One region of the Blautia massiliensis (ex Durand et al. 2017) genome, then DNA from elsewhere that is predicted to be linked to it. Evidence: predicted binding sites of a transcription regulator. Region 1 holds the regulator's gene; each other region holds the start of a gene.
What was found. Region 1 encodes HrcA, which represses chaperone genes, less so after heat shock. Its sites were predicted from a motif close to TGTTAGCACTCNNNNNNNNNGAGTGCTAACA; they were not measured.
Positions count from the first base shown of each region.

Region 2: the regulator HrcA is predicted to act here: its motif matches at 1,572-1,602, upstream of groES (co-chaperone GroES).
Region 3: the regulator HrcA is predicted to act here: its motif matches at 1,670-1,700, upstream of clpB (ATP-dependent chaperone ClpB).

Region 1 is NZ_CP146725.1:3,206,837-3,210,039, forward strand. Features, by position in the region: gene V9W66_RS15070 (ABC transporter substrate-binding protein) at 1-641, shown strand, start outside; gene hrcA (heat-inducible transcriptional repressor HrcA) at 818-1,861, shown strand; gene grpE (nucleotide exchange factor GrpE) at 1,880-2,515, shown strand; gene dnaK (molecular chaperone DnaK) at 2,573-3,203, shown strand, end outside.
Region 2 is NZ_CP146725.1:3,346,770-3,349,972, forward strand. Features, by position in the region: gene topA (type I DNA topoisomerase) at 1-410, shown strand, start outside; gene codY (GTP-sensing pleiotropic transcriptional regulator CodY) at 556-1,341, shown strand; gene groES (co-chaperone GroES) at 1,639-1,923, shown strand; gene groL (chaperonin GroEL) at 1,971-3,203, shown strand, end outside.
Region 3 is NZ_CP146725.1:875,865-879,067, reverse strand. Features, by position in the region: gene V9W66_RS04245 (LytTR family DNA-binding domain-containing protein) at 1-247, shown strand, start outside; gene V9W66_RS04240 (hypothetical protein) at 240-653, shown strand; gene V9W66_RS04235 (methyltransferase family protein) at 659-1,270, shown strand; gene clpB (ATP-dependent chaperone ClpB) at 1,795-3,203, shown strand, end outside.

The sequences.
Region 1 (3,203 bases):
AGTATGTCAATTTTTTCGGAGGAGATTATACAGACTGGACGGATCCGAAAACCAGAGAAGCGGCAGAATATATGAAGCGAATGCTGGATACAGGGATGATATCAGAGGAGAATCTGATCGACCAGCATGATCAGCTGAATGAAAAATTTATAAACGGCCAGTATGGATGTATGTTCATGTATACCGGTGCGTTGAGGACCTTTCAGAATGCAGGCGTATATGGAAAAGATAAGATCCATATGGCACTATTTCCGGAATTTGCCAAGAAGGTGACCAATGTCGCAACCTGGCAGTATGTACTGAATAAAAATTCTGATCATAAAGAAGCAGCTCTGAAGTTCCTTCAGTATGTGTCCGGATATGAGGCCAGTAAAAATTACGGACAGCTGACAAAAATGTGTCCGGCAAGACTGGATGTGATCGAGGATAAGAATTTTGATCTGGATGGCATTGAAATGATCCGGCAATATCTGAAAGATTATAAGCTGAAGGCAAGACCACTGTGTGCCGATTCCATAGAAGCTGTTTCGTCCATGGGAACGGAATTTCAGAAATATGTGCTGGGACAGAAAACAGAAGCGGAATTTTTTGCCGGGGCACAGGACTGCATAGACCAGTATTACAAAAAAGCATCGTACTGATGCTTTTTTTGTTTTGAAAAAATAAGAACTTTTTTTCAAAACATATTGACAAATATTTTACATGGTGATATCTTAAAGACTGTAGATGTTAGCACTCCACTAAAATGAGTGCTAACAGATATAAAAAAAGAATCAACATCCGTCAGGAAAGAATAAAAAGGAAAGGAGATGGCTTCATGGAAGAGGTGTTGGATGAGCGCAAGCAAAAAATCTTAAAAGCAATCATCAAGACCTATATGGAGACCGGAGAACCGGTTGGTTCCAGGACCATTTCCAAGTATGCGGATCTCAATGTAAGTTCCGCAACGATCCGAAATGAAATGTCAGACCTGACAGATATGGGCTATATCGTCCAGCCTCATACCTCAGCAGGAAGGATTCCTTCAGATAAGGGCTACAGACTTTACGTCAATGAGCTGATGAAGGAGAAGGAAGCAGAGGTTGCAGAGCTGCGAGATCTGATCATTGAGAAGACAGATAAGATGGATAAGGTGCTTAAGAAGGTTGCGAAGGTTCTTGCTTCCAATACCAACTATGCTACCATGGTTTCCGTTCCGCAGTACAGCGGCAACAAGATCAAGTTCATCCAGCTGTCGAGAATGAGCGAGCTTCAGCTTGTGGCAGTGGTTGTCAGTGACAACAACACAGTCCGGAACCAGATCATCAATCTGGATGAGGAAATGGACGACCAGACGATCCTGAAACTGAATCTTCTTCTTAACACCAATCTCAATGGGATCCCAATCCAGGATATCAACCTTGGGATGATCGCCAGACTGAAGGAACAGGCAGGCAGCCACAGCGGTGTGGTGGCAACGGTTCTGGATGCAGTGGCAGCCACCATTCATGTGGAAGAGGAAGATATGGAGATCTATACTTCAGGTGCAACGAACATCTTCAAGTATCCGGAGCTTGCCGATAAAGAGAAGGCAACGGAGCTGATTTCCGCATTTGAGGAGAAGCATGAACTTGCCGATCTTGTAAAAGAACAGATGTCAGATGGAGAGAATACAGGAATCCAGGTTTACATCGGTGATGAGATGCCGATCCAGACCATGAAGGACTGCAGCATTGTAACTGCCAGATATGAACTGGGAGACGGAATGTACGGAACCATCGGGATCATCGGTCCCAAACGAATGGATTATGAGAATGTAGTGGACAGTCTGAAGGAACTGAAGAATCATCTGGATGACGTTTTGAAAAAGAAGAAAACTTAGAAAGGCGGTAGAAAAAAAGTGTCGGAGGAGACAAAGAAAACATCCGAAGAGCAGGAAGCGGAGAAGGAAATCCCCGTAACTGACGGAGATCAGGAAGAAGAAAACCTGACACCGGAGGGAGAAGATCTGCCGGAGGAAGAAAACAATACTCCAGGCGAAGAAGCTGCCTCAGAGGATAAAAAAGAAGAAAAATCAAAAGCTTCCTTCTTCGGAAAGAAGAAAAAAGATAAATCTGAGCAGAAGGTGGAGGAACTTACCGATCGCCTGAAGCGTACCATGGCTGAATTTGATAATTTCCGTAAAAGAACGGAAAAAGAAAAATCCAGCATGTACATCATCGGAGCAAAAGAGATCGTTGAAAAGATCCTGCCGGTTGTGGATAACTTCGAAAGAGGTCTTGCACAGGCACAGGAAGGCGATGCTTTTGCAGATGGAATGAAAATGATCTACAAGCAGCTTACCACAACACTGGATGAGCTTGGTGTGAAGCCGATCGAAGCAGTTGGAAAGGAATTCAACCCGGATTTCCATAATGCAGTGATGCATGTGGAGGATGAAGAGGTTGGAGAGAACATCGTGGTGGAAGAATTCCAGAAAGGTTACACTTATAAGGATTTTGTAGTACGCCACAGCATGGTAAAAGTTGCTAACTGATTAATTGTTAACAAGTTGTAATTTTACAGATACAGACTAAAACAGGAGGAAAAAATCATGGGAAAGATTATTGGTATTGACTTAGGTACAACAAACAGCTGTGTAGCCGTAATGGAAGGTGGACAGCCGACAGTTATCGCAAATACAGAAGGCGCAAGAACAACACCATCCGTTGTAGCATTCACAAAAACAGGAGAGCGTCTGATAGGTGAGCCTGCAAAACGTCAGGCAGTTACAAATGCAGACAGAACGATCTCCTCTATCAAAAGAGAGATGGGTACCGATTACCGTGTAACCATCGATGACAAGAAATATTCTCCACAGGAGATCTCAGCAATGATCCTTCAGAAACTGAAAAAGGATGCAGAGGCATATCTTGGTGAGAAAGTAACAGAGGCAGTTATCACAGTTCCGGCTTACTTCAACGATGCCCAGCGTCAGGCTACCAAAGATGCAGGTAAGATCGCAGGTCTTGATGTAAAACGTATCATCAACGAGCCTACAGCAGCAGCTCTTGCATATGGTCTTGACAATGAGAAAGAGCAGAAGATCATGGTATACGACCTTGGCGGCGGTACATTCGATGTATCCGTAATCGAGATCGGTGATGGCGTTATCGAGGTTCTTTCCACAGCTGGTAATAACCGTCTTGGTGGAGATGACTTTGATAAGAAGGTTACAGATTACA
Region 2 (3,203 bases), 140 kb from region 1:
ATGATGTGGATGAGGCTGAGAAAGAGCTTGAGAAAGTTGATATACAGGATGAGGTTACGGATGTGATCTGCGACAACTGTGGCCGCAACATGGTGATCAAGTACGGTCCTCATGGAAGATTTCTTGCATGCCCCGGATTTCCGGACTGCCGTAATACAAAACCATATTATGAGAAGATCGGTGTTGCATGTCCGAAGTGCGGCGGCGAAATTGTCATGAAAAAAACGAAAAAAGGCAGAAAATATTACGGATGTGAGAATAATCCGGAATGTGATTTTATGTCCTGGCAGAAACCTTCTGCAAAGAAATGTCCGAAATGTGGTAATTATATGCTCGAAAAGGGAAATAAGCTGGTTTGCAGCCAGGAAACCTGCGGATATGTGGAACAAAAACCAAAAGATGAAGATTGATTGAATAAATGCTTTTCTATTAATTTTCAGAAAATCCCGTTAAAAATAAAAAAATATAAAAATGTCTTGTAAATTTCCAGAATAACGTGTAATATTAGACTAGAAAAACGATTTCTTTCAAGGTACGAAAGTGAAAGGAGGAAAAATGAGCGTTCAGTTGCTAGATAAAACTAGAAAAATCAATAAGCTTCTGCATAACAGCAGCTCAAGCAAGGTAGTGTTTAACGACATTTGCCAGGTGCTCATGGAAACCTTAAGTTCCAATATCCTGGTACTCAGTAAGAAAGGTAAGGTTCTGGGAGTCAGTATCTGCCCGGGTGTGGATGAGATCACAGAGCTGATCGATGACAAAATCGGCGGACATATCGACCCGTTATTGAATGAGAGATTTCTTGGTGTTCTTTCCACAAAGGAGAATGTCAATCTCCAGACACTTGGCTTTGAGCATGTACCCGGAAATTATCAGGGAATCGTGAATCCGATCGATATTGCAGGTGAGAGACTGGGAACGTTATTCATGTACCGCAATGATCATCCCTATGATATTGAGGATATTATCGTCAGCGAGTATGGTACAACAGTTGTTGGTCTGGAAATGATGCGTGCGGTTCATGACGAGAACGCAGAAGAAGACAGAAAACAGCAGATTGTCAAATCGGCATTCAGTACACTGTCCTTCTCAGAACTTGAGGCGATCATCCATATCTTTGATGAGTTGGATGGGGATGAGGGTATCCTGGTTGCCAGCAAGATCGCTGACCGTGTAGGTATCACCAGATCCGTGATCGTAAATGCACTGCGTAAATTCGAGAGTGCAGGTGTGATCGAATCCCGTTCATCCGGTATGAAGGGAACTTACATTAAAGTTCTTAATGAAGTGATCTTTGATGAGCTTGAGGAGATAAAAGCACAGAGAAGCAAGAAGGCATAATGTGATCAGCACTGTCAGATGCCTGATATAGGATAAAGAACGTGACAAAAGAGACTGCCCGTTATCACGGGAGTCTCTTTTTTGTCTGTTTTATAAAATGAAAATAAATAATGAAATTAAGAAAACAAGAGAAAACAAGAGTATAAAAGAGATAAAGTCAGAATAATATAGAAAAACCATGTCTTAAAAGGGTTGCGAAAATATGCGAAATTCACTAATATAGCCATAGTGATTAGCACTCGTATAAAGTGAGTGCTAGCAGACGAAGATGGAACTTATAAAGGAGGAACATAGATCATGAAGTTAGTACCTTTAGGCGACAGAGTAGTATTAAAACAGGTTGAAGCAGAAGAGACAACAGCATCCGGAATCGTGCTTCCGGGACAGGCACAGGAGAAACCACAGCAGGCAGAGGTTATTGCAGTTGGACCTGGCGGAGTTGTAAACGGAAAAGAAGTAAAAATGGAAGTAGAAGTCGGAAATACTGTTATCTATTCCAAATATGCAGGAACAGAAGTAAAGATGGATGGAACGGATTATATTATTGTAAAGCAGGAAGATATCCTGGCAATCATTAAATAATATAAACATCTTATCGTATATCAATATAAATAGGAGGTCATTTTATCATGGCAAAAGAGATCAAATACGGCGCAGAAGCAAGAGCAGCACTTGAAGCTGGTGTAAATAAACTTGCAGATACAGTAAGAGTAACACTTGGACCGAAAGGAAGAAATGTAGTACTTGACAAATCTTTCGGTGCTCCGCTTATCACAAACGATGGTGTTTCCATTGCAAAAGAGATCGAGCTTGAGGACGGATTCGAGAATATGGGCGCTCAGATCATCAAAGAGGTTGCATCCAAGACAAACGATGTAGCTGGTGATGGTACTACAACAGCGACTGTACTTGCACAGGCAATGGTACATGAGGGAATGAAGAACCTGGCAGCAGGAGCGAACCCGATCATCCTCAGAAAAGGAATGAAAAAAGCAACGGATGTTGCAGTAGAAGCAATCAAGAACATGAGCCAGGCAATCAACGGAAAAGCTCAGATCGCTAATGTAGCCGCAATCTCTGCAAGTGATGAGCAGGTTGGACAGCTGGTTGCAGACGCTATGGAGAAGGTTTCCAAGGATGGTGTTATCACTGTTGAGGAGTCCAAGACCATGCATACAGAGCTTGACCTTGTTGAAGGTATGCAGTTTGACCGTGGATATATTTCCGCATACATGTCTACAGATATGGAGAAGATGGAGGCAACTCTTGATGATCCGTATATTCTGATCACAGATAAGAAGATCAGCAACATCCAGGAGATCCTTCCGCTTCTTGAGCAGGTTGTTCAGGCTGGTGCAAAGCTTCTCATCATTGCAGAAGATGTTGAGGGTGAGGCTCTCACAACCCTGATCGTTAACAAACTGAGAGGAACCTTCCAGGTAGTAGCTGTTAAAGCACCTGGCTATGGTGACAGAAGAAAAGAGATGCTTCAGGATATTGCGATCCTGACAGGCGGACAGGTGATCTCTGACGAGCTCGGTCTTGATCTGAAGGAAGCTAAAATGGAGCAGCTCGGACGTGCAAAATCCGTTAAGGTTGCAAAAGAGAATACAGTTATCGTTGACGGCCTTGGCGATAAAGATGCCATCGCAAAACGTGTTGCTCAGATCCGTGCGCAGATCGAGGAGACAAAATCCGAGTTTGATAAAGAAAAACTTCAGGAAAGACTTGCAAAACTGGCAGGCGGCGTAGCTGTTATCCGTGTAGGTGCTGCTACTGAGACAGAGATGAAAGAAGCAAAGCTTCGTCTTGAGGATGCTCTTGCAGCAACAAGAGCAGCTGTTGAGGAAGGTATCATCGCA
Region 3 (3,203 bases), 1.7 Mb from region 1:
TATGTACACTCATCACAAAATATTTGAATGTAAAATGACACTTTCTGCTATTGAACAAGATTTAATAAGGTCAAATGTTGTAAGGATAAGCAAAACAGCCTTATTGAATATTTCTTGTCTGGTCTGTGTTAAACCTTACCCTAACCACAGATTATTGGCAGAACTTAACAATGAAGAAAATCTGATTGTTTCAAGAAAATATATTCCTATTCTAAGAGATAAGATAAGGAGTGGCTATTATGAATAAATTTTTAAGGACATATCTTCCTGCATTTTCTATGGCATTTACATTTATTATTTTGTATGCAACAATAAGCAATATTATAGTAGGATATTCTAAAGACAGATTTTGTTTCTTTATTTTGCAGGTGTTTGTTTATCTTATGGTGTCAGTGATTGTCGATTGGCTTCTATCATTTATAGATTTTAGCAAATATATACATCACTTTATTGCTGAAATGATTATATTATACCCAATAACCATTGGTGTGGCATTTATAGGTAAATGGTTTGCGTTTAGTGCAATTAACATTACATGGTATTCATGTGTCTATATTTTAATTATGATAGCTATTCATTGCTATTTTTATCATATTTCCAAAAGACAAGCTGATGAAATAAACAATTTTTTAAAATTAAGGAATAAGAGGTAATAGTAATGGGCGATATGACAAAATTTAATAGTGCTATTGAATATTATATATTTAATGTGTTGCTAATGTGTTTACTTATTTCCGAAATATTTATTTTCTTTTATACACGTTCAAAGCAAAATAGAACTGAAAAAATTGACACTAGAGATTTAGGAACGAAATGGTTGTTATATTTAAATTTGGTATTTTGTTTGATAATTAGTTTTCTATGTGTCAGTCAAAAAGCTCCATTTTACATAAGAGAATTGACGTTGCCTGCTTACTTTGCAAAAATTGGTATGTTAATTATAGCAGTCGGGATTTGTATTCGTATAAAAGCTGTTTTAACTTTAAAAAAGGCATTTACATTAAATGTTCAGATTAGTAAAGAACAACAGCTAATAACAAATGGCATGTATAAATTAGTCCGCCACCCTGCCTACACTGGAAGTATTCTGTCATTATTGGGCGTGAGTATTGCGTTAAAGAATATCCCTGCTATATTGATAGTTGCTATTTGTAGCTTTGTTTGCTATCAAATAAGAATAAATGTTGAAGAAGCAGTTTTACAAAAATATTTCAAAGGATATAGCTTATATAGAGAAAAAACATACAAACTTTTTCCGTACATATATTAAAATTGTTGATAACCAATGTTTTATCATTAAGGTAAGATTGCATTATGGAACGTTTTAAGAAGATTATTTAGCAAAATACAATTTATCGAAACACAATTTATAATTGAATATATCAATATTTTAGCTCGTACAAACAACAAGTTTTGTGCGGGCTTTTTTTATACTCAAAAATTTTTATCTTCAACTTAGCAAATCACACCTGCCATTCCCTATATGGTGCGGAAAGAGGGATAACCACTTTTCACGTCGTAAGACTGGATAGCATGGCGTTAAACGCTTGACACCAAAAAACAAAAATTGGTGTCAAATTGGTGTCAAAACAGAAAAAATCACAATTTCAAAAGAAATAAGATACTGCAAACCATTGATTTTAAAGGGTTTGCAAAAAAATATAAAAAATATTAGCACTCACCTCTTGACAGTGCTAACAAATAGTGTTATAGTTCTCCTAGAACAAGAAAAAAGCACAGCATTTCCGGTATGTGAATATTGAAAATGCTTTTCATAGAATAGGAGGAAAGCCTATGAATATCAGTAAATTTACACAGAAATCCGTACAGGCTGTCCAGGATCTTGAGAAGGTTGCTTATGAATATGGCAATCAGGAGATTGAGGAGGAACACCTTCTGTATGCATTGCTGACACAGGAGGACAGCCTGATCCTCAAGCTGATCGAGAAGATGGAAATCCAGAAGGAATATTTTATTGACACAGTTAAGAGGGCACTGGATGCCAGAGTTAAGGTTTCCGGTGGAGAGCTTCGATTTGGTCAGTATCTGAACAAGGCACTGGTCAGTGCAGAGGACGAAGCGAAGGCTATGGGAGATGAGTATGTATCGGTTGAGCATCTCTTTCTTTCCATGCTGAAGAATCCAAGCCCGAGCATGAAGAAGCTATTCAATGAATTCGGAATCACCAGAGAGCGTTTTCTTCAGGCATTATCTACAGTCAGGGGAAACCAGAGAGTTGTCAGTGACAACCCGGAGGCAACCTATGATACTTTGAATAAATACGGTGAGGATCTTGTGGAGAAGGCGAAGAACCAGAAGCTTGATCCGGTGATCGGCCGTGATATGGAGATCCGGAATATTATCCGTATCCTTTCCCGTAAGACCAAGAACAACCCGGTTCTCATCGGTGAGCCTGGCGTTGGTAAAACAGCAGCCATCGAGGGACTGGCACAGCGTATTGTGGCAGGAGATGTACCGGAAGGTCTTAAGAATAAGAAGATTTTTGCCCTGGATATGGGTGCGCTGGTTGCAGGTGCCAAGTATCGTGGTGAGTTTGAGGAACGTCTGAAAGCGGTACTTGAGGAAGTGAAGAAGAGCGAAGGACAGATCATTCTGTTTATCGATGAGCTTCATCTGATCGTGGGTGCAGGTAAGACAGACGGCGCCATGGACGCAGGAAACATGCTGAAGCCTATGCTTGCCAGAGGTGAGCTGCACTGTATCGGTGCAACAACTCTGGATGAGTACCGACAGTACATTGAGAAGGATGCTGCACTTGCCCGTCGTTTCCAGCCGGTTATGGTAAATGAGCCGACAGTGGAAGATACCATTTCCATTCTCCGTGGCCTGAAGGAAAGATATGAGGTATTCCACGGTGTTAAGATCACAGACAGTGCATTGGTTGCAGCTGCCACACTTTCACACAGATACATTACAGACCGTTTTCTCCCGGATAAGGCAATCGACCTTGTTGATGAAGCCTGTGCGCTGATCAAGACGGAGCTGGATTCCATGCCGACAGAGCTGGATGAGCAGAGACGTAAGATCATGCAGCTGGAGATTGAAGAGTCTGCCCTGAAAAAAGAAACTGACAACTTAAGTAAAGAGCGTCTGGCTGATCTGCAGAAAGAACTTGCAGAGCTGAGAGATACTTTTAATACCCAGAAAGCTCAGTGGGATAATGAGAAGCATTCCGTAGAGAA